Regions from separate parts of the Microbulbifer weihaiensis genome, predicted to be linked through region 1. Evidence: predicted binding sites of a transcription regulator. Region 1 holds the regulator's gene; the other holds the start of a gene.
What was found. The regulator FNR, encoded in region 1, switches genes on or off when oxygen is low (the NO sensors DNR and NnrR bind a similar motif). The targets are predictions, from matches to a motif close to TTGATNNNNATCAA.

Region 1 (10,800 bases):
TGCGTATGGAACTGGCCCTGGCCGTCAACATGTGCAGTAACGGTCAGGTTAAAGAAGGTGTGCGTGCACTGCTGATTGATAAAGACCGCAACCCACAGTGGCAGCCGGCCACCTTGCAGGACGTGACTTCAGCGCATGTGGCAGCCTGCTTCGGATCACCGTGGGAAGGGCAAAGCCCACTGTCAGACCTTCGCTGACCTGGACTGCATTAGGTCAACACCAGAACCACAACACCAGAGCCAGAAAGGGCTTGTCGCAAAAGAATAAACGGCCCGGATTGAGTCGGGTACAAATAATCGATACGTACGGATCACGTAAGGAAGCGATCAATGAATGAGAATAATAAAAACATAGCCTTTATCGGCCTTGGCAATATGGGCGGTCCTATGGCCGCGAACCTCGTGCGGGCCGGATTTACCGTGGTTGCATATGATCTGTCGGAAGCAATGCTGCGGCGCGCGGCCGATGCCGGCTGCCGGCGGGTGGCCTCGGCCCATGAAGCCGTAGAGGGGGCGGATGTTGTGGTCTCCATGCTGCCCAATGGCGAGGCCGTGCGCACACTTTATCTGGGCGCGCGCGGACTGCTGCAGACCATGGGGCCAGAGACGCTGCTGATTGAATGCTCCACCATTGCTGCCAGCGATGCCCGCCAGATTATTGCCGCGGCATCGCAGCGCAATATCGCCGCGCTGGATGCGCCGGTCTCCGGGGGAACCGCCGCGGCAGCCGCCGGCACACTGTCCTTTATGTGTGGCGGCGACGCGCAAGCACTGGAGCGAGCGCGGCCGGTGCTGGCGGCGATGGGAGCCAATATCTTCCACGCCGGCCCGGCGGGTAGCGGGCAGGTGGCCAAAATCTGCAACAACATGCTGCTCGCGATCCACATGATTGGCACCGCCGAGGCACTGCAGATGGGGGTGGACAACGGGCTGGATCCGAAAGTGCTGTCCGAGATCATGTGTGCCAGTTCCGGTGGCAACTGGTCGCTGGAAAAATACAATCCCTATCCGGGGGTAATGGAAAACGTGCCCGCTTCTCACGACTATGAAGGCGGATTTTCCGTGGCACTGATGCTGAAAGACCTGGGGCTGGCCATGGATACGGCGGCCGGCAGCGCGTCCTCCACGCCGCTGGGTGCGCTGGCGAAAAACCTGTATCAGCTGCACGGTGGTGACCCGGTGAATCGCCAGTTGGATTTTTCCAGTATCCAGAACCTGTTCCGCCGCCCGGTCGGCAACTGAATCGCTCGCTTTTAAAAACTTCCCATCCAGATCAATTTTTCGGGGCGCGTGTCGCCCCGAAAACTTTTCGCTGATTTACTTCTGCTGCTTTCTCCATAAAGCTTAAGCCTCAATATTTTATTTCCGATTTTGCACGCAAAACCTACCGTGTTTTTTACGTGGTGATCGTTTGATTTGAATCAAGAGCGCGCTGGCCCCCGCTGGTTAATCTGCACCTGCCTCGATGGAACGCCATACCTATAACGCTAAATCGCCTGTCCACGAGCTGCATAGCAAGGATTCAAACATTGGAGATAAACATGAAGAGAATGGCGTTTGGTATCGCTCTGGCCACATTGGTTTCCGGTTCCGCTGTGGCTTACGATGGTGGTGATTTTATTCTGCGCAGTGGCGTTGCCACGGTGAGCCCGGATGTCAGCTCCAGTGCACTGGCACTCGGTGGGACACAGTTGGATGGCACGGCTGCCGCTGTGGAAGACGGCTCCGCGCTGAGCCTGATCGGCACTTACATGCTGAGTGATCGCTGGGGGGTTGAAGTGGTTGCGGCAACACCTTTCAGCCATGACCTGCAAGTGTCGGGGTTGGGGGAAACATTCGACCTGGGCGAAACCAAACACCTGCCGCCTACCGTGTTATTGCAGTACTACCCGCTGGCACCGGCTTCCGCCGTGCAGCCCTATCTCGGCCTCGGTCTTAACTACACCGCCTTCTTCGATGAAAAGGTCAGTGGTACCGCGAATGATATTTTCGCGACCCTTGGGGCTACCGGTGACGCAAAACTTTCCTTGAAAAATTCCTCCGGGGTTGCCGCCGAAGCCGGCGTGGATGTCGCGTTCGGTGCGGATCAGCGCTGGTTGTTCAACCTGGCCGTGTGGTGGATGGATATCGACACCCGGGCCAGAGTGGATGTGCCTGGCGTAGGCAAGGTGACTGCCAATGTGGAACTGGACCCGCTGGTCTATACCGCCGGATTTGGCTACCGCTTCTGAAGCACAGCATAGATTCCCCCGGATCCCGGGAAGTCGTCACTGAAAGCTGCCGGCGTTTGATCGAGATCAAGCGCCGGCAGCGCTTCTGCAGGTAATTTCCCCCCGATCCACTTACCCAGACCAGAATTCAGAACCCGAGGTTCTCCGCAGATGGCCAATTCTTGCGATAGCGCAATGCCCGCTTCGACCAAACCCGACGCGCCGGGGCTCTCTCCGGAGCTACTGGCACGCTACGCCGGCCCCTGCCCGCGATATACCTCCTATCCCACGGCGGACCGCTTTGGCCCGCTGGAAGGCGACGAGCCCTGGGCCGCGTTGCAGCAGGTGAAAACGCTGTCGCTGTATGTGCATATCCCGTTCTGTCGTTCGCTCTGCTATTTCTGCGCCTGTAACAAGGTAATTACCCAGCAGTACGGCCTGGCCTCCAGCTATCTGGAAAATGTGTTGCGCGAGGCCCAGTGGTACCGCGACCGTGTAGCCAGGGCGCCGGTTGTGCAGTTGCATCTCGGTGGCGGCACGCCCACTTTCCTGAGTGATTCGGACTTGCAGCGATTGGTCAGTGGTCTCGGCGAGATCTTTGACCTGCGCCCCGGCGAGGATGTGGAGTACAGCGTGGAGGCGGATCCCCGCACGCTGGAGCCGGAAACCCTCGATACCCTGCGCGCGCTGGGCTTCAATCGCTTGAGCCTGGGTATCCAGGATTTCAACCCGGGGGTGCAACAGGCGGTCAACCGTGTGTGTACCGCTGAACAGGTGCGGGAACTGACCGAGCGGGCGCGCGAGCGCGGCTTTGGCTCGATTTCCTATGATCTGATTTACGGACTGCCCGGGCAGGATGTTGCGAGTCTGGAACACACCGTGGATAAAGTGCTGGAGCTGGCGCCGGATCGCATCGCCCTCTACCACTACGCGCATTTGCCGCATCGCTTCAAAGCCCAGCGCCTGATCGATTCCGACCTGATTCCGTCGCCGTCGGCCAAGATTGCCATGCAGCTGGCGGCGACCGAGAGGCTGACTGACGCCGGGTATCAGTTCCTTGGGATGGATCACTTCGCGCGCCCGGACGACAGCCTTGCGCTGGCGGCACAGGAGGGGCGTCTGGCGCGCAACTTCCAGGGTTACACGTTGATGCCGGCTGACGCTCTGGTCGGGCTCGGTGCGTCCGCCATCAGCTACAGCCGCGACGGTTACTGGCAAAACCAGCACAGTCTCAAAGAGTACGCCGCGGCCATCGCCGAGCGCGGTGAGGCCATCTGCCGCGGCTGGCAACTCAACGACGATGACCGCGTGCGCCAGTGGTTGATCATGGAACTGATGTGTCACCTGAAGGTGAGCAAGCAGGCACTGGAGGCGCGCACCGGTGTGCCGTTTGCGCAGTATTTCCGCGACGATGTGGCACGCCTGCGACCAATGTTCGATGACGGCCTGCTGCGTGACAGCGCAACTGACCTCTACGTCACCGAGCGCGGGCGCTGGTTCCTGCGCAACGCTGCCGCGGCATTCGACGCCTATCTGCACGGGGCAGCGAGTAATGCGACTTATTCCCGGGTGCTTTGAGTCAGCGGGACATTGCAGACTTATACACAGGCTTATCAAGGGTTTTTAACGGGGCGGGTGCTTTAAATTGGTGATGGGGATACAATCGGCCGCAATTCCAAGGGCGAGAACGCGGCGTAAACCGAACATGAAAGAAACTTCTTCTGCAGTCAGTTGTGGCAATTGCTCAGTCCGAAGACTGTGCCTGCCCGTGGGGCTGGCGGACGAAGATATCCAGCGCCTGGAGCAGGTCACGCGCAAGAAAAAGATCCTCAAGGCTGGGGATGTGCTGTTCCGCGCGGGCGACTCCTTTTCCAATTTGTATGCGATCCGCTCCGGCAGTTTCAAATCCGTGGTGATCGGTGCCGATGGCGATACCCAGGTGACCCACTTTGCCCTGCCGGGCGAGTTGCTGGGACTGGACGGTTACAGTGGCAGTGCCCACCCCAGTTACGCCGAGGCGCTGGAAGACAGCAGCGTGTGCGTGTTGCCGTTTAATCAGCTTGAGGGCCTTGCGCAGCAGGTGCCTGCCCTGCAGAAGCAGATTTACACCATTTTTTCTGAAGAGTTGAAACAGGAAAATGATGTGCTGCTGTTACTGGGCAAGCGATCTGCTGACATGCGCCTGGCGGCGCTGTTGCTGAATATTTCCAGCCGATATGCGCGCCGCGGTTATTCTGCCAGCGAATTTGTGTTGTCGATGCCGCGCACCGATATTGCCAATTACCTTGGCCTTACCGCAGAAACCGTCAGCCGCCTGATCTCCCGGTTCCAGAAACAGGGGCTGATCAAGGTTCAGGGGCGCGCGGTCACCATCCTCGACCTGATTGCCCTCAGTGAACTGGCGGGCACCCACTGCAGCTACGAAAACTGATCTACAAAAGCACAGGTAAAAGGCCAGCTATTCAGCTGGCCATGGCGGTGACTGTGCCATTTTCGGTGTCGGTGAGGTTTTCCAGCAGGGCCTGATAAAGCCGTTTTACGCCCTGGTGAAAGTGCACGCTTTCTTTTTCGTCCAGCTGCAATTCAATTTCTTCCCAATCCGCCGCGGTCAGGTACTGGGCCACCAGCGGCAGTAAAATCTCATTTTCTTTTTCCAGGTGTTGGCGTTGCAGGTCGATATATTCCTGCGCTGCGCCATAAAGCTGGGAGCGCTCCACGGCCGCATCATTGGCAACGGCATAAAACAGGGTGTTCATCCGCCGTGTGGCTGCGGCAATTGCCTGGTGTTCCCGCAAAACGTCTTCGACTACATCACGTATGTCGACAGGCTTACCCAGGAGGCGTTCAAAGACGAGATCCTCGACCGGGTGATGCCACTGATCGGGGTAGACGGAAAAGTAATCCAGTGCGTCAAGGATTAAGGTTAACGTTGCCGGATCGCGTTCTCGCTTGCCAAGCTGGTGCAGCAGCTTTTCGAATACGTCGAGCAATTGCTGCATGTGTTTGTGGTCATCGCATAGCTGCCAGAAGATGCCATTCATATCGCGCTCCTTGACTGAATATGATTATGTGCATCTACATTGTGGTGTGCCGGCAGGGAAGTGGCTTGATATGAATCAAGCCGCAGCTGGATCATGCTGCGGCTTGCGCCAGGTGAGAATAACGCGTTGATAGCTGCGTTTTTTGCGAGCGGCGCTCGGAATCAGAAGAAGTAATCTTCCAGTTCGATTTTTTCCCAGTCGTATATCTGGCGTTCGCCCCGGGCGGTGACAAGGTGTACTTTTGCAGCGGCAATACACTGTGACCAGTCCACCCGGTTCATGTCGACCAGTTCGGCGTCATCGCCCACGGGGATAATGGCATCCTCCCAGACCTGTGTGCACTGGTTGGGAATCTCGCCCTCGATCGCCAGCGTTTTGCCCACATAGCGGCCGTAGCGCAATTGCGGCATAGCATTCAGAAAGTATTTGTTGTCTGCGCTCTTGAGGTAGTACTTGCCATCCTCTTCCAGCACGGTGCCGCGCACAGAGATCCTTTCTGGCTGAATGGTTGCGCACGCGCTGAGCAGCAGCGCGCTAAGGCCGGTTGCCATGATGGCAACCGCAGGTTTTAACTTGATTCGCACTGTTGTGCCCCCCAGATTCTTTGTTTTGATCGGCATCGCCCGCTGGTGGTCGATGGCGGCAACCATAGCAACGGAATGGTTAAAGACCGGTGACATAAATATTGCAGAGAGAACCTCCCGCCACAGCATGATGGGAGAAAAGCTCTGATTGCCACTCAATCGACTGGCGCTTTACGGCCAGGTATTCGAACCCATTTCGCCGTGACCATCTTTCTGGTGCAGCAGTGGCGCTCCAGTGCCGATCAGGGCTGTATTAGATATCACAGAAGCCTTACAGCCCGCTTTCAGGTTGGCTGCTCGCCCTGAAAGACCGGAAATAAACCGCTGCAAGTTGCCGGCGGCGGCTAAATCGCGGCCAGCGCGTGGCTATGGCGGGCTATCGCGCCTTGCTTTAATTTGTGCTCGATTGGTCGATTTTTGCGACAACTGGTACTTTCGTGCAGATATATTCCGCGGATGCCCCCAACATGAGCGGAGCTGGACGCTGAAATGAATTTCTTTCATGTCCGGGCTTTGCGCCCCAGTCCCCCGCATGGTGTACAATGCGCCGCTTTCTGGGGCGGGCGGACCGGCCGGACATCTGGTGTGTACTGGATGTGTACCAATAGACCGGATGAATAGGTAAGCCCCTCTGTCGAGATTATGCTTAGTCGCTATAGCTGGTAGCGGTTCAACTGCCAGCGCAATTTCCGAGGGAATACCATGTTTGATAAATCAGTCACTCTTGCCTCTTACGATGCGGATCTGTGGGAAGCAATTCAGGACGAAGACCGTCGCCAGGAAGAACACATCGAGCTGATTGCCTCGGAGAACTACACCAGCCCGATGGTGATGGAAGCTCAGGGCACCAGCCTGACCAACAAGTACGCGGAAGGCTACCCGGGCAAGCGCTACTACGGCGGTTGTGAGTACGTCGACAAGGTGGAAGCCCTCGCGATCGAGCGTGCCAAAGCGCTGTTCGGCGCCGATTACGCCAACGTGCAGCCGCACTCCGGTTCCCAGGCCAACGCCGCGGTTTACCAGGCGCTGTGCGCCCCGGGCGACACCGTACTGGGCATGAGCCTGGCACACGGTGGCCACCTCACCCACGGTGCCAAGGTGAACTTCTCCGGCAAGATGTACAACGCGGTACAGTACGGCCTGAACCCGGAAACCGGCGAAGTGGATTACGACGAAGTCGAGCGCCTGGCGCTGGAGCACAAGCCGAAGATGATCGTGGCCGGCTTCTCCGCCTACAGCCGTATCATGGACTGGGCCAAGTTCCGCGAGATCGCCGACAAAGTTGGCGCTTACCTGATGGTGGACATGGCGCACGTTGCCGGTCTGGTTGCCGCAGGCGTTTACCCGTCACCGGTGCCCCACGCGGACGTGGTGACCTCTACCACGCACAAGACCCTGCGCGGTCCTCGCGGCGGCATCATCATTGCCAAGGCGAATGAAGAGATCGAGAAGAAGCTCAATAGCGCTGTATTCCCGGGTGGCCAGGGCGGCCCGCTGATGCACGTCATCGCGGCCAAGGCGGTTTCCTTTAAGGAAGCCATGACCCCTGAGTACAAGGCCTACCAGAAGAAAGTGGTAGAGAACGCCCGCGCCATGGCCGAGACCTTCCTCGATCGCGGTATCAACATCGTATCCGGCGGCACCGATGACCACCTGATGCTGGTTGACCTGATCGGCAAGGAATACACCGGTAAGGATGCGGATGAGGCGCTGGGCAATGCCAATATCACCGTGAACAAGAATGCGGTACCGAACGACCCGCGCTCTCCGTTCATCACCAGTGGCCTGCGTGTTGGCACCCCCGCCATCACCACCCGCGGCTTTGGTGTGGAAGAGACCAAGCAGCTGACCCACTGGATCTGCGACATTCTGGATGCACTGGAGAAGGGTGACGCCGAGGCAACCATTGCCCAGGTGAAAGCCAAGGTACTGGAAATCTGCGCGCAATTCCCGGTATACAAAGGCTGATTGCCAAGTTTGCCAGTCTCCAAAAAACGGCCCTTTTCAGGGCCGTTTTTCTTTTCCCCTTCCAAATCTTGGGAAATTGTCTGCAAGCCTGAGAAATGACCGGTGGTTTCTGGTTTAATACGCCCCCTTATAAGCCGGAGCGAAGTTCAACTTTTGTGCCGGCGGGTTCGGTGCATTTTTTGCACTGAGAATAAATAGCATCAAGGATGTGCTGCTAATCGCCCTGTGTACCCGGTTGGGTGCCAGGCACTTTCGGGTCCAAGCGGTTTCAGGATTCGACGCTTCCGTGCAGTGGCTGGAGAGCTCTGCGGAAGCTCTGAAGTAACCGTGCAGTATCACTGCGGAGCGAGAGTAGAGCATGCGCCCAATATCCAAAATATTGGCCACCCTGTTGGCTATCATTGGTTTCAGCCTGAACGCTCAGGCAAAAGAATTGCACTTCGCCAACTGGTCGGAGTCCATCGCTGAAGACACCATTGCGGACTTCGAATCCGCGACCGGCATCAAGGTGCACTATTTCGAATTCGACGATATCGAGGAGCTGGAGCAGGTCTGGCTTAAAGAAGGTCGCCAATTCGATGTCATCGTGCCGGGCTCTGACAACATCCCCAAATATATTGCCGCGGGGCAGCTGCAGAAGCTGAATCGCGACCGTATCGACAACTGGCACCAGAACGATCCCAAGTTCATGGAGCGCCTGGCCCTGTTCGATACCGGTAACCAGTATGCGATTCCCTATCTGTGGGGCACGGTGGGTATCGGCTACAACGTACAGGCGGTGGAAAAAGCCTTTGGCGGGGTGCTGCCGGAAGACAGCTGGGACCTGCTGTTCGACCCCGAATACCTCGGCAAGCTCGACCACTGCAACGCAACCCTGATGCGCTCTCCCGAAGAGATCTTCGATGTAGCGCTCAAGTACCTCAATAAAGATCCCAACTCCATGAGCGTTGCCCACCAGTACATGGTGGCGAACCTGTTGTCCAAGGTGCGTCTGCACATCACCGACTTTGATTCCGGTGAGTATGTGGAAGACCTGGCCAGCGGCAAGCGCTGTATTGCCCACGCGTGGAGCGGGGATGTGCTGGAGGCCCAGCAGCAGGCCCGGGATGCCGGTAAGCCGTTCGATATCCGCTACGTCATGCCGAAAGAGGGTTTCCCGCTGTGGATCGATGTCGTCTCCATTCCCAGCAATGCCCAGAACGTGGATGCCGCCTACCAGTTCCTGAATTACCTGATGCAGCCCAGTGTCATTGCCAATATCAGCAATGAGACCCAGTACGCCAACGCCAACATGGCGGCGCAGGAGCTGGTGGATCCAGAGTTGCTGAACAACCCCATCGTTTACCCGCGCCCGCAGGAGCTGGAACGCACCTGGATCCCGGCCGCCACCAGCAACCGCGTTTTGGCGCTGCGGCATAAGCTGTGGCAGCGGATTATTGAGCGGGAGGAGATCTAATTGGGTTTAAGACTCAATTTTCCACTCTTGCCGTGTGCTCGTTAGTCACGAAGTGCAGGAGCTCAATGCGAAGCAAGGGTACAGGGTAGGGCTTTTCAAAACCGTCGTCGCCATGGATGGCGGCGCCGGAGCGTACATGGATGTACTCGCAGCGATTTTGAAAAGCCCTGCCCGGTGCCCTTGCGCCACATTAGGTGCTTCAGAATAAGGAGTTGTTGGGCAGATAAGTGGCAGCATCGATGCCGGGTGTGCTCTTACGGGCCACGGGCTGGGCGCCCCCCCTTACACCCATCCATGGGGGGCTCGGCTGCGGCCATCCAGGCCGCAGACGGTCCTGCAAGAGCACACCCGGCATCGACGCTTTCGCCCAAGGCTGGTGCTACTTGGCTAGTCTGTGCGCTTTTCAGGCCTAATTTGTCGCCATGTGGTAAACTGCCGCCCATTTTCTGATAGGGCCAACTCCCCATGCACTGTCCGTTCTGCAGCGCAGAAGAAACCAAAGTCGTAGATTCCCGCCTGGTGGCCAATGGCGACCAGGTGCGCCGTCGTCGCGAATGCCTGCAGTGCCACGAGCGTTTCACGACCTTTGAGACCGCAGAACTGGTACTGCCGCGGGTCGTCAAGCAGAACGGCCAGCGCGAGCCCTTCAACGAGGACAAGCTGCGCGCCGGTATCCAGCGCGCCGTGGAGAAACGCCCGGTCAGCACCGAGCGGGTCGAAGCCGCCGTCGCCCAGATCAAGCACGCCCTGCAGGCCACCGGCGAGCGTGAACTCCCGGCCATGCATATCGGCGAGCTGGTGATGGAGCAATTGCGCGAGCTCGACCAGGTCGCCTATGTTCGCTTTGCCTCGGTTTACCGCCGTTTTGAAGACCTCAGCGAATTCAGCGACGAGATCGAGCGCCTCACCACCCGCGGCAAATCCAGCGCAGAATCCGGAGACGCCAAGTGACGCCAACAGAACTCATGGCCCGCGCCATCCAGCTGGCCGAGCGCGGCCTGTATACCACCATGCCCAACCCCCGGGTCGGCTGTGTCATTGCTGACGCCGACGGCAACATCCTCGGCGAAGGCTGGCACCAGCGCGCCGGTGAGGGGCATGCGGAAGTCGAGGCGTTGAAGGCGGCCGGGGACAGCGCCAAAGGCAACATCGTCTACGTTACCCTGGAACCCTGCAGTCACAGCGGCAAGACCGGCCCCTGCGCCGATGCCCTGGTGGCCGCCGGAGTGGCCAAAGTCGTATTCGGTATGGAAGACCCGAACCCCAGCGTCAGCGGTAAAGGGTTACAAAAACTGCGCGATGCGGGTATTGAAGTGGAAGGCCCGTTGCTGGAAGAATCCTGCCGCGCGCTGAACCCCGGGTTTATCAAGCGCATGACCCAGGGCCTGCCGTTGGTGCGCAGCAAGTCGGCCATGAGTATCGACGGCCGCACCGCCATGGCCAGTGGTGAATCCAAGTGGGTCACCGGCCCCGCCGCCCGCGCCGATGTGCAGAACCTGCGCGCGCGCAGCTGTGCCGTGGTGACCGGTGTCGACACCGTGC
Region 2 (10,800 bases), on a different contig from region 1:
GCGTATCAGGGGGACGATAGTTTTCAATGATTCGCAGCGCCTCGTCGAAGGCGTAAAGCACTTCGAGGCTGCGGACAACGATGCTCTGGAATGGATTCCTGCAAACCCGGGGGAAACCGATCGCCTCTGCGGTTTCCCGGACCAGGGGCGAAAGCTGCGCATAGTTCAGGTTGTAGCGGGCCATTGGCCCTACAAAATACGCCCCACGCGCGATGAGCTTGCTGTGCAGGGCATGACTGTACGCGATGTGCTCTTCCTGAAAATGCGCATCGTAGTCGTCCACCGGAATATCCAGCCCACGCGAGGAAACAATGCGCCCCTCGTTCATCGGGTATTCACCGGGGTGCCGCAGGGCCACAAATTCATATTGCCGCGGCTCTTCTCGTTCGAATGCTGGAAAAGCCAGAGCAGCGGACCAGCGCACCTGATCCAATGCCATATCGCGCCCGTGTAGCAACTGCTCCCTGAGTGGCTGCAACTCAGACACACTCGGTACACGATAAAAACCACCTACCCGAACATTGATCGGGTGTACTTCCCTGCCCCCAAGCAAGCTCACGATGGCATTGCCCGCCTTTTTGATCTGCAGCCCTTCCTGCACGATTTTACCGTGGTCCTTTGCCATGGCGACTGCGCTTGGATAGCCGAGGAAGTCCGGCGCGTGCAGCATGCAGATATGCAGCGTGTGGCTCTCAATCCATTCGCCGCAGTAAAGCAGGCGGCGCAAGGCCCTGACTTCCGCGGACGGCACAATACCCAGTGCGTGCTCCATCGCGTGAACCGCACTCATCTGGTAGGCAACCGGGCAGATACCGCAGATGCGCGCCGTGATATCCGGAGCCTCCAGATAGTCACGCCCGCGCAGGAATCCCTCGAAGAAGCGTGGTGGCTCGAAGATTTTGAGTTTTACATCGTGTACACCCTGGTCGTCGTAGCGGATATACAGGGCCCCCTCGCCCTCGACCCGAGCCAGGTAATCAACCTTGATGGTTTTACGCTTGCTCATCACCACCTTCCTGCTGCCGGCTGGCCGCCTCAAATATGGGCGCGGCGGCGTTGAAGTTGCGCAGGTTCTCGATCACACGCGCCTTATCCGCGCCCAACTCCTGCTGCCACCAGTGGCAGAGAGAACCGGTATTGGGATTTTCCTTGGGCCCGAAACAGGCATAGCAGCCCCGGTTGTAGGCCGGGCAGAGTGCGCCACAACCAGCATGCGTCACCGGCCCCATACAGGGCGTCCCATGGGCAATCCAGACACAGACATTGCCGCGCAACTTGCACTCCACGCACACTGAATGCGCTGGCACCTGTGGCGGCCTGCGATGGAGAAACGCGCTGATGACCTCGAGCAACTGGCGCTTGTTGATTGGGCAGCCCTGCAGTTCGAAGTCCACCGCTACATGGGCACTGATCGCAGTTGAGGTTTTCAGCGTGGCGATGTACTCCGGATGCGCGTACACCGCAGCGGTAAACTCCTCGACATCGGCGAAATTCCGCAGCGCCTGTATCCCGCCTGCGGTGGCGCAGGCACCGATGGTTACCAGTGCGCGGGACTGTGCGCGTATCGCCCGAATATGCCGCTCTTCCTCGGCCGTGGTGATGGATCCCTCCACCAGCGATAGGTCGTAAGGGCCGGGTAGCTGTGTGCTAGAGACTTCCATGAAATTTGCGATTTCCACGCGATCCGCCAGCGCCAACAGCTCGTCTTCGCAGTCCAGCAGGCTCAGCTGGCAGCCGTCACAGGAAGTGAACTTCCAAACCGCCAGCTTGGGCTTCACTTCCCGGGCTTCTAGAGCGCGCGTATGTTCATCCACCGGCTCACGCTCCCATAATTGAACACCGGCCCATCCTTACAGATGAAACTGGGGCCCCACTGACAGTGTCCGCAATGGCCAGTGGCGCACTTCATATTGCGCTCCATTGACAGATAGATGGATGATTCCGGCACTCCCTTGTCCAGCAGCAAACGGACACAGAAGCGCATCATGACCTCTGGCCCGCACAGGAACACGATGGAGTTTTCACCATCGATTTCCGCGCTGCGCAATGGTTCGGTAATGACCCCGACGCGCCCGTCCCACTGGGTGTCCGCATCGTCGACCGACAGCACCAGCGCAATCCGTTCACGCCAATCGCGCATGGAATCCCGAAACAGTACCTCCTGCGGTCGCCGGGCACCGTAAAAAAGTGTCGCTTGCTTTACAGCCGGCTGCCCCTGCAAAAGGCTGCACAGTACCGGTCGCAATGGCGCCAGACCCAGGCCGCCAGCGATGATCAACAGGTTTTTGCCTTCCGCCTTTTCCAGTGGCCAGCCATGACCGAATGGGCCGCGCACGCCGATGGTATCGCCATCACGCAGTCGCGCCAGCGCTTGAGTCACCAGGCCGTGCGCTCGGATCGTATGCACATAACCATTGTGCTCCGCAGGCGATCCGCTCATCGAAATTGGTACCTCCCCGGCGCCAAACGCATAGAGCATGTTGAATTGCCCCGGCCGGAACAGCGGGGGTTCGCGGGACTGTTCACTGGAAAGGTACAGGGTGAATGTTCCTGCAAATTCATCAATGCGACGATCGACCCGGAACAGCGCCGGTATCATTGCCCGCCTTCCAGTGGTGGCCGGCGGTGGCTGTACACATCCATCAACTGTATCCGGGTTGCCCGCAGCCGCTCTGTTACGATCTGCGCGAAGCGCTTCATAAGTTCGAAGCCGAACTTGGGATCTGTCTCGCATTTTTCCCGCAGGCACTTGCCATCCAGGCGGATCGCGTGGACTTCATCCAGCGCGTGCGCGTCAAATGTCCATAGATGCGGAGGGAACAGCCACGACCAGCCGAAAATATCGCCGCTGTGCAAGGTCTGCACGCAGAGCGAACCGTAATTCGGCACATAGCATTCCACCGCCACTTTACCGTCACGAATCAGGAAAAAGTGATCCGCCGGGGCGTTTTCCCGCGCGATATAGTCGCCGGCGTTGTAGATGTGGTTCTCGCCACAACCGGCGATAAAGTCGAGATACTCAGCGTCCATCCCGGTAAAGAACGGGTGTTCATGTAACAGTTGCGCCATGCTCTTCATTGTTTTTCCATCTCTCTGAACCGAGTCACTTCCTCGGTGATGTCAATGCCCACCGGGCACCAGGCAATACAGCGACCACAACCGACGCAGCCGGAGGAACCAAACTGATCCTGCCAGGTAGCAAGCTTGTGGGTCATCCACTGACGATAGCGGGATCGGGTGTCGGCCCGCACTGAACCGCCGGTGATATAACTGAAATCCCCGGTGAAGCACGAATCCCAGCGCTCCCAGCGCTCAGCGTGTTCACCGGTAAGGTCTGTCGTATCTTCAACCGTGGAGCAGAAACAGGTTGGACACGCCATGGTGCAGTTGGCACAGGAAAGGCAGCGATCCGCCACAGATTCCCATAACGGGCTGTCGTAATTCCTGTAGAGCAGCTCCTTCAGATCCTCACTTTGGAAATGGCGCACGCCCCGGGCCATCTGCTCTTGTGCTTGAAAAATCGCGTTCTCGCCCTGCTCCATATGCCGATCGGTTGCCGGCTTTACCGGCAACTGCTGCAAAATCCGCGCACCCTGTTCGCTGCCGCTTCGGATCAGGAAATAGTGTTGGGTACCTTCGATGACTTCGGTCAATGCCAGATCGCAGGGCAAGGTCACCTGTGGCCCGGTGTGCATGGACACACAGAAACAGGTTGGCGCAGCTGTCGTGCAGTTCACTGCTACGATCAACAGGTTCGCGCGCCGGCTGGCGTAGCTGTCATTGCGATACCTGTCGTCAATAAACACCCGATCCTGAACGGCAATCGCGTGCAGTTCACAGCTGCGTACGCCGATAAATGCGAGATCGGGCACCGGCTCCTGCACCTCACAGATCTGGACGCCATTCGTGTTTTTTTGTCCTTTCCACACCAGCCGGCGCGGTAGCTGCAGGAATTTTTTCCAGGAATGCGGCCCGACTGCATAGCCGAAGAAGGCGTCATCATCGCGCTTCACCACGCGATAGGTGCCCTTTTCCTGTACGTCGGTCCACCCCCGCGGCAGGTCATTTGCGGAGTGCACATCGTCATACACAATGGCGCCATCACGCAGTATCGGGCCTTTCAGCTGGCGTCCTGGCGCGCGTATGGCCTGGATCAATGCATCCAGATCCTCAGCGTCCAGCAGGAAATTTTGCATGCTCGATTACCCCCCGGGGTAAATCCTGCACCTAAATGCCTTTATGCGATTGGCCCGCATCAACCACCCGCATCTATTCTTTAGATTGATTTAATTAGCCAGAGTGTAGAAACGGACGGCCACACTTGAGAGGACAAAGATGACAATGTCGGACAAACAGCGCCGGATAGCGTCATCCAGCTCCATCCAGTCATTGGGCAGCGCGAATAGCGACCGGCCGCGAAACAGAAATCAGGAAACGCGATGAGAATCGGCATAAATGGATTGGGTCGAATTGGCCGGCAGGTACTGCGTATCGCGCTCGAATCCCATCGCGGCGGCGTGGAAGTGGTGCACGTGAATGACCTCGCCAGTGTAGAGGACCTGGCCTATCTGCTGGAGCTGGATACGACCTACCACACCCGGGATCTTAAAGTGCACGGCGAGGGCGACACCCTGCTGATTGACGGTTTGTCGATTTCCGTCAGCGCGGAGAGCGACCCGTCCAAGCTGCCCTGGGGGGAAAAAGGTGTGGATGTCGTGTTTGAGTCCACCGGGATGTTTCGAACCAGGGCCGGCGCCTCAAAACATCTCGCGGCCGGTGCCAGGAAAGTGCTGATTTCGGCACCGGGCAAAAGCATGCTGGACGGTCATTTCGTCGTGGGCGTCAATGATCACCGCTATGACCGCCATCGCCACAACATCATTTCCACCGCCAGCTGCACCACAAACTGCCTGGCTCCCGTCGCGAAAGTACTCAACGAGGAGTTTGGTATCGAGCATGGCATGATCAATACAATCCATGCCTACACCGCTTCGCAAAACCTGGTTGATGGCCACAACAGCAAACACCGCCGCGGCCGTGCCGCCGCAGCGAACCTTGTACCCACCACCACCGGGGCGGCAACCACCATCGGCCTTATCCTTCCCGGGTTGGCGGGCAAACTCCACGGCTGCGCGGTACGTGCGCCGTTGAAATGCGGTTCACTGCTGGATCTTACCTGCCTGCTGCAAAAGGGCACCAACGTTGACGAAGTCAATAATGCCTTTCGCCATTGGGCCGAGGGCCCACTGAAAGATATCCTTGCCGTCGACGACCGCGAGCTGGTGTCCAGTGACATTGTCGGCAAACCCTACAGCGCCATCGTCACCACCAAGGATACCCTGATGGTGGGCGACAAATTCCTCAAGGTGTTTGCCTGGTATGACAATGAGTGGGCATTCTCGCAACGCTGTGTCGATATGATCACGAGAATGCTCTAGCCAACTGCCGGTGCACTGCACTCATGAGCATCGTCACCATTACCCTCAACCCCTGTATCGACAAAACCGTCGCCGTCGATCGCGTTCTTCCCGACTGCAAGCTCGCATGCCACCAGGTTCGTGCATATCCCGGTGGTGGTGGACTCAATGTCGCCCGGGTCATCAGCCGGCTGGAAACGCCGGTATGTGCCTACTGGACCTGCGGGGGTGAAAATGGTCACCGGCTGGGGCAATTTCTGGATGAGGAAAAGGTCCACCACTGCCCTGTTCCGATCAGTGAACCTGTGCGGGAGAACCTGATTGTGCGCGAGGAGTGCAGCGGCAGCCTCTACCGGTTCGGGATGCCGGGCCCCCTGCTCTCCAGTGAAGAACGCGCACGCTGGATCGCACAGGTAGGCCAGATCCCGCCTTCGACGGAGTATGTGGTCTTCAGCGGCAGCCTGCCGGAAGGCGTACCGCCAGCGTGGTACGAAGAACTGCTGCGGGCCGTGCCTGCCGGGATCCGTATCGTGGTGGACACAAAAAGGGAAGCGTTGCGCCATGCGCTCGCGGTTGGCGTCTACCTGATCAAGCCCAACGTGCGCGAGCTGGTGGAATTGGTTGGGCACGAGCTGCCCGACGACAGGGCTATTGAAAATGCCGCAGCCGGGATCATCCGCCATGGCAGTGCACAGGTGGTGCTACTGTCGCTCGGCCGTGCCGGCGTACTCCTTGTAACCGGTGACCGGCTTGAGCGTATTCCTGCCCCGGCGGTTAAGCTCAGGAGCAAGGTCGGCGCTGGCGATGCCGTGGTGGGCGGCCTGCTCGCTGCGCTATCCCGAGGCAGCGCCCTGCCAGAGGCCGCCAGGTTCGGTGTGGCCGCCGGTGCAGCGGCCGTAATGACCGAAGGCACCGAGCTTTGCCGCAAAGAAGACACCGAGCAGCTGTTCAAACACATGTGAACCCTACTCCAGATATGCTCAGGCCGTCGCGGCAGCGCCGCCTGAAAACACCAGCAGCACCCGGTGGCACTCGCCATCATCACTGAGAGGGATGCGCTCCCCTTCCACCGGCTCCCCATCCAGCGTGAGTTCTTCGATTTCCCGCGGATTGCCACCGCAATTCCGTACGTCGATATCGAACCGGCTGCTGCCAAAGCGCAGCGACAGGCGAAAGTTATCCCAGGAATCCGGCAGGCAGGGTTTTATTTCGAGCGTATTGCCATCGAGGATTCTAGCCCCGAGCAGCGCCTCGAGGGCCGCGCGATAAAGCCAGCCCGAAGCGCCGGAATACCAGGTCCAGCCGCCGCGCCCTACGTGCGGTGCAACACCGTAAACGTCGCCGGCCAGCACATAGGGCTCGGTTCGGTAGCGCGCGACACCGGAGGCGGTATCCGTATGCGTGATCGGGTTGAGCAGGCTGAACAGATGGTGCGCTCGCGCACTGTGGTGCAGCCCTGAGGCCGCCCACACAGCCCAGGTTGCGGCGTGGGTGTACTGGCCGCCATTCTCGCGGATGCCCGGCGGGTAGCCCTTGATATAGCCCGGATCTTTCTTGGTTTTATCGAATGCCGGCTTCAGCAGTAAAATCTGCCGTGCATCTTCCTGCACCAGGTGCTCGTAGGCGGACGCCATGGCCTCGCGGGCACGGTCAGTAGGCGCCTCCTGGGACAGAACCGACCAGGTTTGCGCAATCAGGTCGATCTTGCACTCGTCACTCTGCTTCGACCCAACCGGCGTGCCGTCATCGTAATATGCGCGCCGGTACCAGGCGCCGTCCCAGCCGGTTTCCTCTACCTGAACCCGGAAGTTTTCGCCCAGCTTGCGATAGTGTTCCGCCAGCGCAGTATCCCCAATGTGCTCACACAGTGGCGCCATATCGCGGCACACCCGCAGCAGGAACCAGCCCATCCATACGCTCTCGCCACGCCCGGTGGTACTGATGCGGCTGAAGCCATCATTCCAGTCGCCGTTGCCGATCACCGGCAAGCCGTGTGGGCCAACGGCGCTGGCACGCTCAATCGCCCGGCAACAGTGTTCATACAGAGAGCCGTATTCATCACTGGGATCGAACTCGGCGTAGCGCTCGTGTTCATCCTTCTTGAGCGGTGCCCCCTTGAGGTAGACAACCGATTCATCAAGTATGCCGTAGTCGCCAGTGGTACGGATGTACTGCGCGGTAACGAACGGCAGCCACAACAGGTCGTCGGAGCAGCGTGTCCGCACGCCCCGCAACGGGTTTTCGTGCCACCAGTGCAACACATCACCATCCTGGAACTGGCGTGAAGCGGCGCGCAGAATATGTTCTCGGGTCCATTCCGGATGGGTCCACAGCAAAGCCTGCACATCCTGCAACTGATCGCGGAACCCGAAGGCGCCGCTCGACTGGTAAAACCCGCTGCGCCCCCACAAACGACAGGCCAGTGTCTGATACGGCAGCCAGCGATTAACCAGAATTTCCGTCGCCTTGTCAGGCACTTCGACCTGCACCCGCCCCAGAAACTCCTCCCAGAACGCCTCAAATTGCTCCCGCGCAGCTTCCGCTGATTCAGGATCACGAAAACGGTTGGCGAGCTCCAACGCGTGCTCCCGATCCGCCCCCTCACCCATCACGAAGTAGACCTGCTGCGTTTCCCCGGCCGCCAGATCAATATGCACCTGATACGCGGCGCAGGGATCGCCGCTGGACTGCACTCGTCCCGACAGGCCGATGCGAAACAGCGCTTCGGGCGCCTCAAGACCAATGGAGTCCCCCAGGAATTCGTGGCGATCCATGGAAAGGCCGTGGGGTGGCAGGCTGGCCGTCAGAAATGCCACGCCAGGATTCGCATCGGGCACAAAAGCATTGCGCGCAAGCAGCGCACAGCTGTCGGCCTCAAATTCACACACCAGATGCGGCCAGCTGCTGGCGCGGACGAGGCCCAGTATCCATTCCACGTAATAGGTGGCCGTGAGCCTGCGCGGTCGATCCCAGCAGTTCTTCAGGGTCAGGCGGCCAACTTTCACCGGCGCTTCGCGATCGACGAAAATCCGCCAGGCCTGCTCGAGACCATTGCTGTTATGGCGAAATTCACTGTAGCCGGCACCGTGACACACCTGATACGCCCCTTCTGCCGGCCGCGGTGCGGGCGTGGGTGTCCAGACTTCCGCGGTTTCTTCATCGCGCAGATAGAGCACTTCACCACTGGGGTCTCGTACCGGATCATTATTCCACGCGGTCAGGCGATGCTCGCCGCTGTTACCCGCCCAGGTACAGCAGGATCCGCTTTCGGAAACCAGGCAGCCAAAGGCGGGATTGGCAATCACATTGACCCAGGGTGCAGGTGGGCGCTGGCCGGGCGCAAGATGCAGGATGTATTCGCGACCGTCTGCAGAGAAACCGCCCAGGCCGTTATCAAACAGCAGCGTATCGGGTCGCGGTAGCGTTGGCGTTGGTTGTGGGGTGTCATCGGCCGGTGCGACCGGCACAAACGGCGGTAAGGGTTGCAGCAGTGTCTGCAGCGCGGAAAAGCCGCTTTGCAATTGTGACTGTACAGAGCCAGCCGACGAATCGAGGATCACCCGCGCTGCCGAGAGCAACAGGATGCGAACATCCCCCGGTAACTCCTGTCCGGGAATCATCACCACTGTGCCGGAGAGTTTGCGCAACGTGCGCCCGCGCACATCCACAATCAGCTCCTGGAGCCGGTCGCGAATCTGCTGTTCATATCCCGCGGACTCCTCGTCGATCAGCACCAGATCGACGCTCACGCCGCGCCCACACCAGTATGTATGCGCCTGCAGTATCGGTTCGGCAAAATCGATCTCGTGCGCATTGCGGATGTGCACCAGCAAAATCGGGTTGTCACCGGAGATGCCCTTGCTCCACAGCCCGGGCTGAATATTCCGGCTGCGCTCCAGAACCCGCGAAGGCGCGCGCAACGGCGCTATCGGTGCGAGCACCGCGGAAAGCAGATTCATCATCCACTGCATGGAACCGGAAGTGATATGCAGGTTGCGCAGTTCCTGCTCCGACTGCATACGCGCGAGATCGAAAACCCAGCGGGCTTTAGGTCGCGAGCGATAGGCGTTCAGGGTTGATAGCAGAGTGCTGCGCGATTTGCTGGCACCGGTGAGATAAATCACCTCGATTTCAGACTGCGGCGGAATCGTGACTTCCTGTGCGGCGGCAATCACCGGATCCAGCACCGGGCCAGTGGTGCCAGTGAAACTCGCCAGCCCTTCGACCATGGCACGGGGGTGTGCGGGTGAACCGCCGCGGCCCAGAAACTGAAAGCGATCCGTCTCCCACGCCAACCGGTGTTGCACGCCTGGCTGCACCAGCACAGAGACAGCAAGATAAATCGGTTTCTCGTTACTGCCGCGGGGCCGCCGGCGATAGATCATCACCTGATCCTCGGGCAGGTACTGGCTCTCGACAAACAGCTTGGCAAACGCCGGATGACGGAGGTCGTCTCGCTCGGGCGCCAGTACCACCTCGGCAAAGTCGGCCAGCAACAGGTGTCGCTCGCGATCGCTCTCGTTTTTGATACTCAGGCGACGCGCTTCCACATCGTGCTGGGAGCTGACCGCCACATGCAGTCGACAGAACAGTTCCGCTTCGCGCTGCTGGTACTCAACACTCTGCGGGGAAAAGTATGCCGAGCTGTGGTGAGCGTCACCACCGCATGGCGCAAGTCCGACCGAAAACAGCACATCGCTGTCGAGATCCCGCACGTAGCAAAAACGTCCCCACGAATGGCTGGTGGGATCGGTTTGCCAGCGTGTCAGCGCGATATTGTCCCAATAGCTGCCGCCGGCACCATCGGCCGCGAGCACGGATGAAAAATGGCCGTTCGAAAGCAGGTTGTATTGTGGGTATGGCAGCGAAGGCGTCGCCGCCCAGGTCTCCAGAACCACCTCCGCATGGAAAGTGCGCATAACCCCCGGGCGCTTCCACGGCCGGATTGCAGGCGGCGAAGACGGCATGCGTTCGTACAGCAAGGGGGTCAACCCGGCAATGCGGGCGTCGTCGTGGAAGCGGCGCAGCATGACGTCGCCGTGAAGGAAATTGTTTACCGCGAGGAGAATCATGCCCTGGTGGTGGCTCATGTATGAGCGCACCGTGCGCGCCCGGCGCGGTGACGGCTTGGATGTGCGCCCAAAGTCGATGGCCTCGTGCAGGCCGAATTGCCCGTAGCCACCATGACGTCGCAGTTGCCGGAGATTCTCCATCACTTTGTCTGGGCAAAATGGCAGTGCCATCATCGATGCGTAGGGCGCGATGACCAGCCGCTCGCCAAGGTCGCGCCGAAAGCCGATACCGGGCACACCAAATGCCCGATACTGGTAGTGTAAATGGCTGTCCAGTTCGTAAAAGCCGGACTCCGCGATGCCCCAGGGAA

Region 2: a site for FNR is predicted at 4,246-4,259, ahead of ACNKU7_RS09495 (4Fe-4S dicluster domain-containing protein). Genes of this name have one in related genera too.

What each region holds. Positions count from the first base shown of each region.
Region 1 is NZ_JBLWFL010000001.1:649,297-660,096, forward strand. It holds gene ACNKU7_RS02745 (enoyl-CoA hydratase/isomerase family protein) at 1-197, shown strand, start outside; gene mmsB (3-hydroxyisobutyrate dehydrogenase) at 330-1,241, shown strand; gene ACNKU7_RS02755 (OmpW/AlkL family protein) at 1,541-2,230, shown strand; gene hemN (oxygen-independent coproporphyrinogen III oxidase) at 2,405-3,787, shown strand; gene fnr (fumarate/nitrate reduction transcriptional regulator Fnr) at 3,915-4,640, shown strand; gene ACNKU7_RS02770 (hemerythrin domain-containing protein) at 4,672-5,250, opposite strand; gene ACNKU7_RS02775 (hypothetical protein) at 5,412-5,801, opposite strand; gene ACNKU7_RS02780 (hypothetical protein) at 5,800-5,982, shown strand; gene glyA (serine hydroxymethyltransferase) at 6,537-7,802, shown strand; gene ACNKU7_RS02790 (extracellular solute-binding protein) at 8,161-9,258, shown strand; gene nrdR (transcriptional regulator NrdR) at 9,724-10,209, shown strand; gene ribD (bifunctional diaminohydroxyphosphoribosylaminopyrimidine deaminase/5-amino-6-(5-phosphoribosylamino)uracil reductase RibD) at 10,224-10,800, shown strand, end outside.
Region 2 is NZ_JBLWFL010000006.1:311,182-321,981, reverse strand. It holds gene ACNKU7_RS09515 (Ni/Fe hydrogenase subunit alpha) at 1-1,006, opposite strand, end outside; gene ACNKU7_RS09510 (NADH-quinone oxidoreductase subunit B family protein) at 993-1,814, opposite strand; gene ACNKU7_RS09505 (FAD/NAD(P)-binding protein) at 1,790-2,599, opposite strand; gene ACNKU7_RS09500 (cyclic nucleotide-binding domain-containing protein) at 2,596-3,078, opposite strand; gene ACNKU7_RS09495 (4Fe-4S dicluster domain-containing protein) at 3,075-4,196, opposite strand; gene gap (type I glyceraldehyde-3-phosphate dehydrogenase) at 4,440-5,438, shown strand; gene ACNKU7_RS09485 (1-phosphofructokinase family hexose kinase) at 5,462-6,379, shown strand; gene ACNKU7_RS09480 (GH36-type glycosyl hydrolase domain-containing protein) at 6,398-10,800, opposite strand, start outside.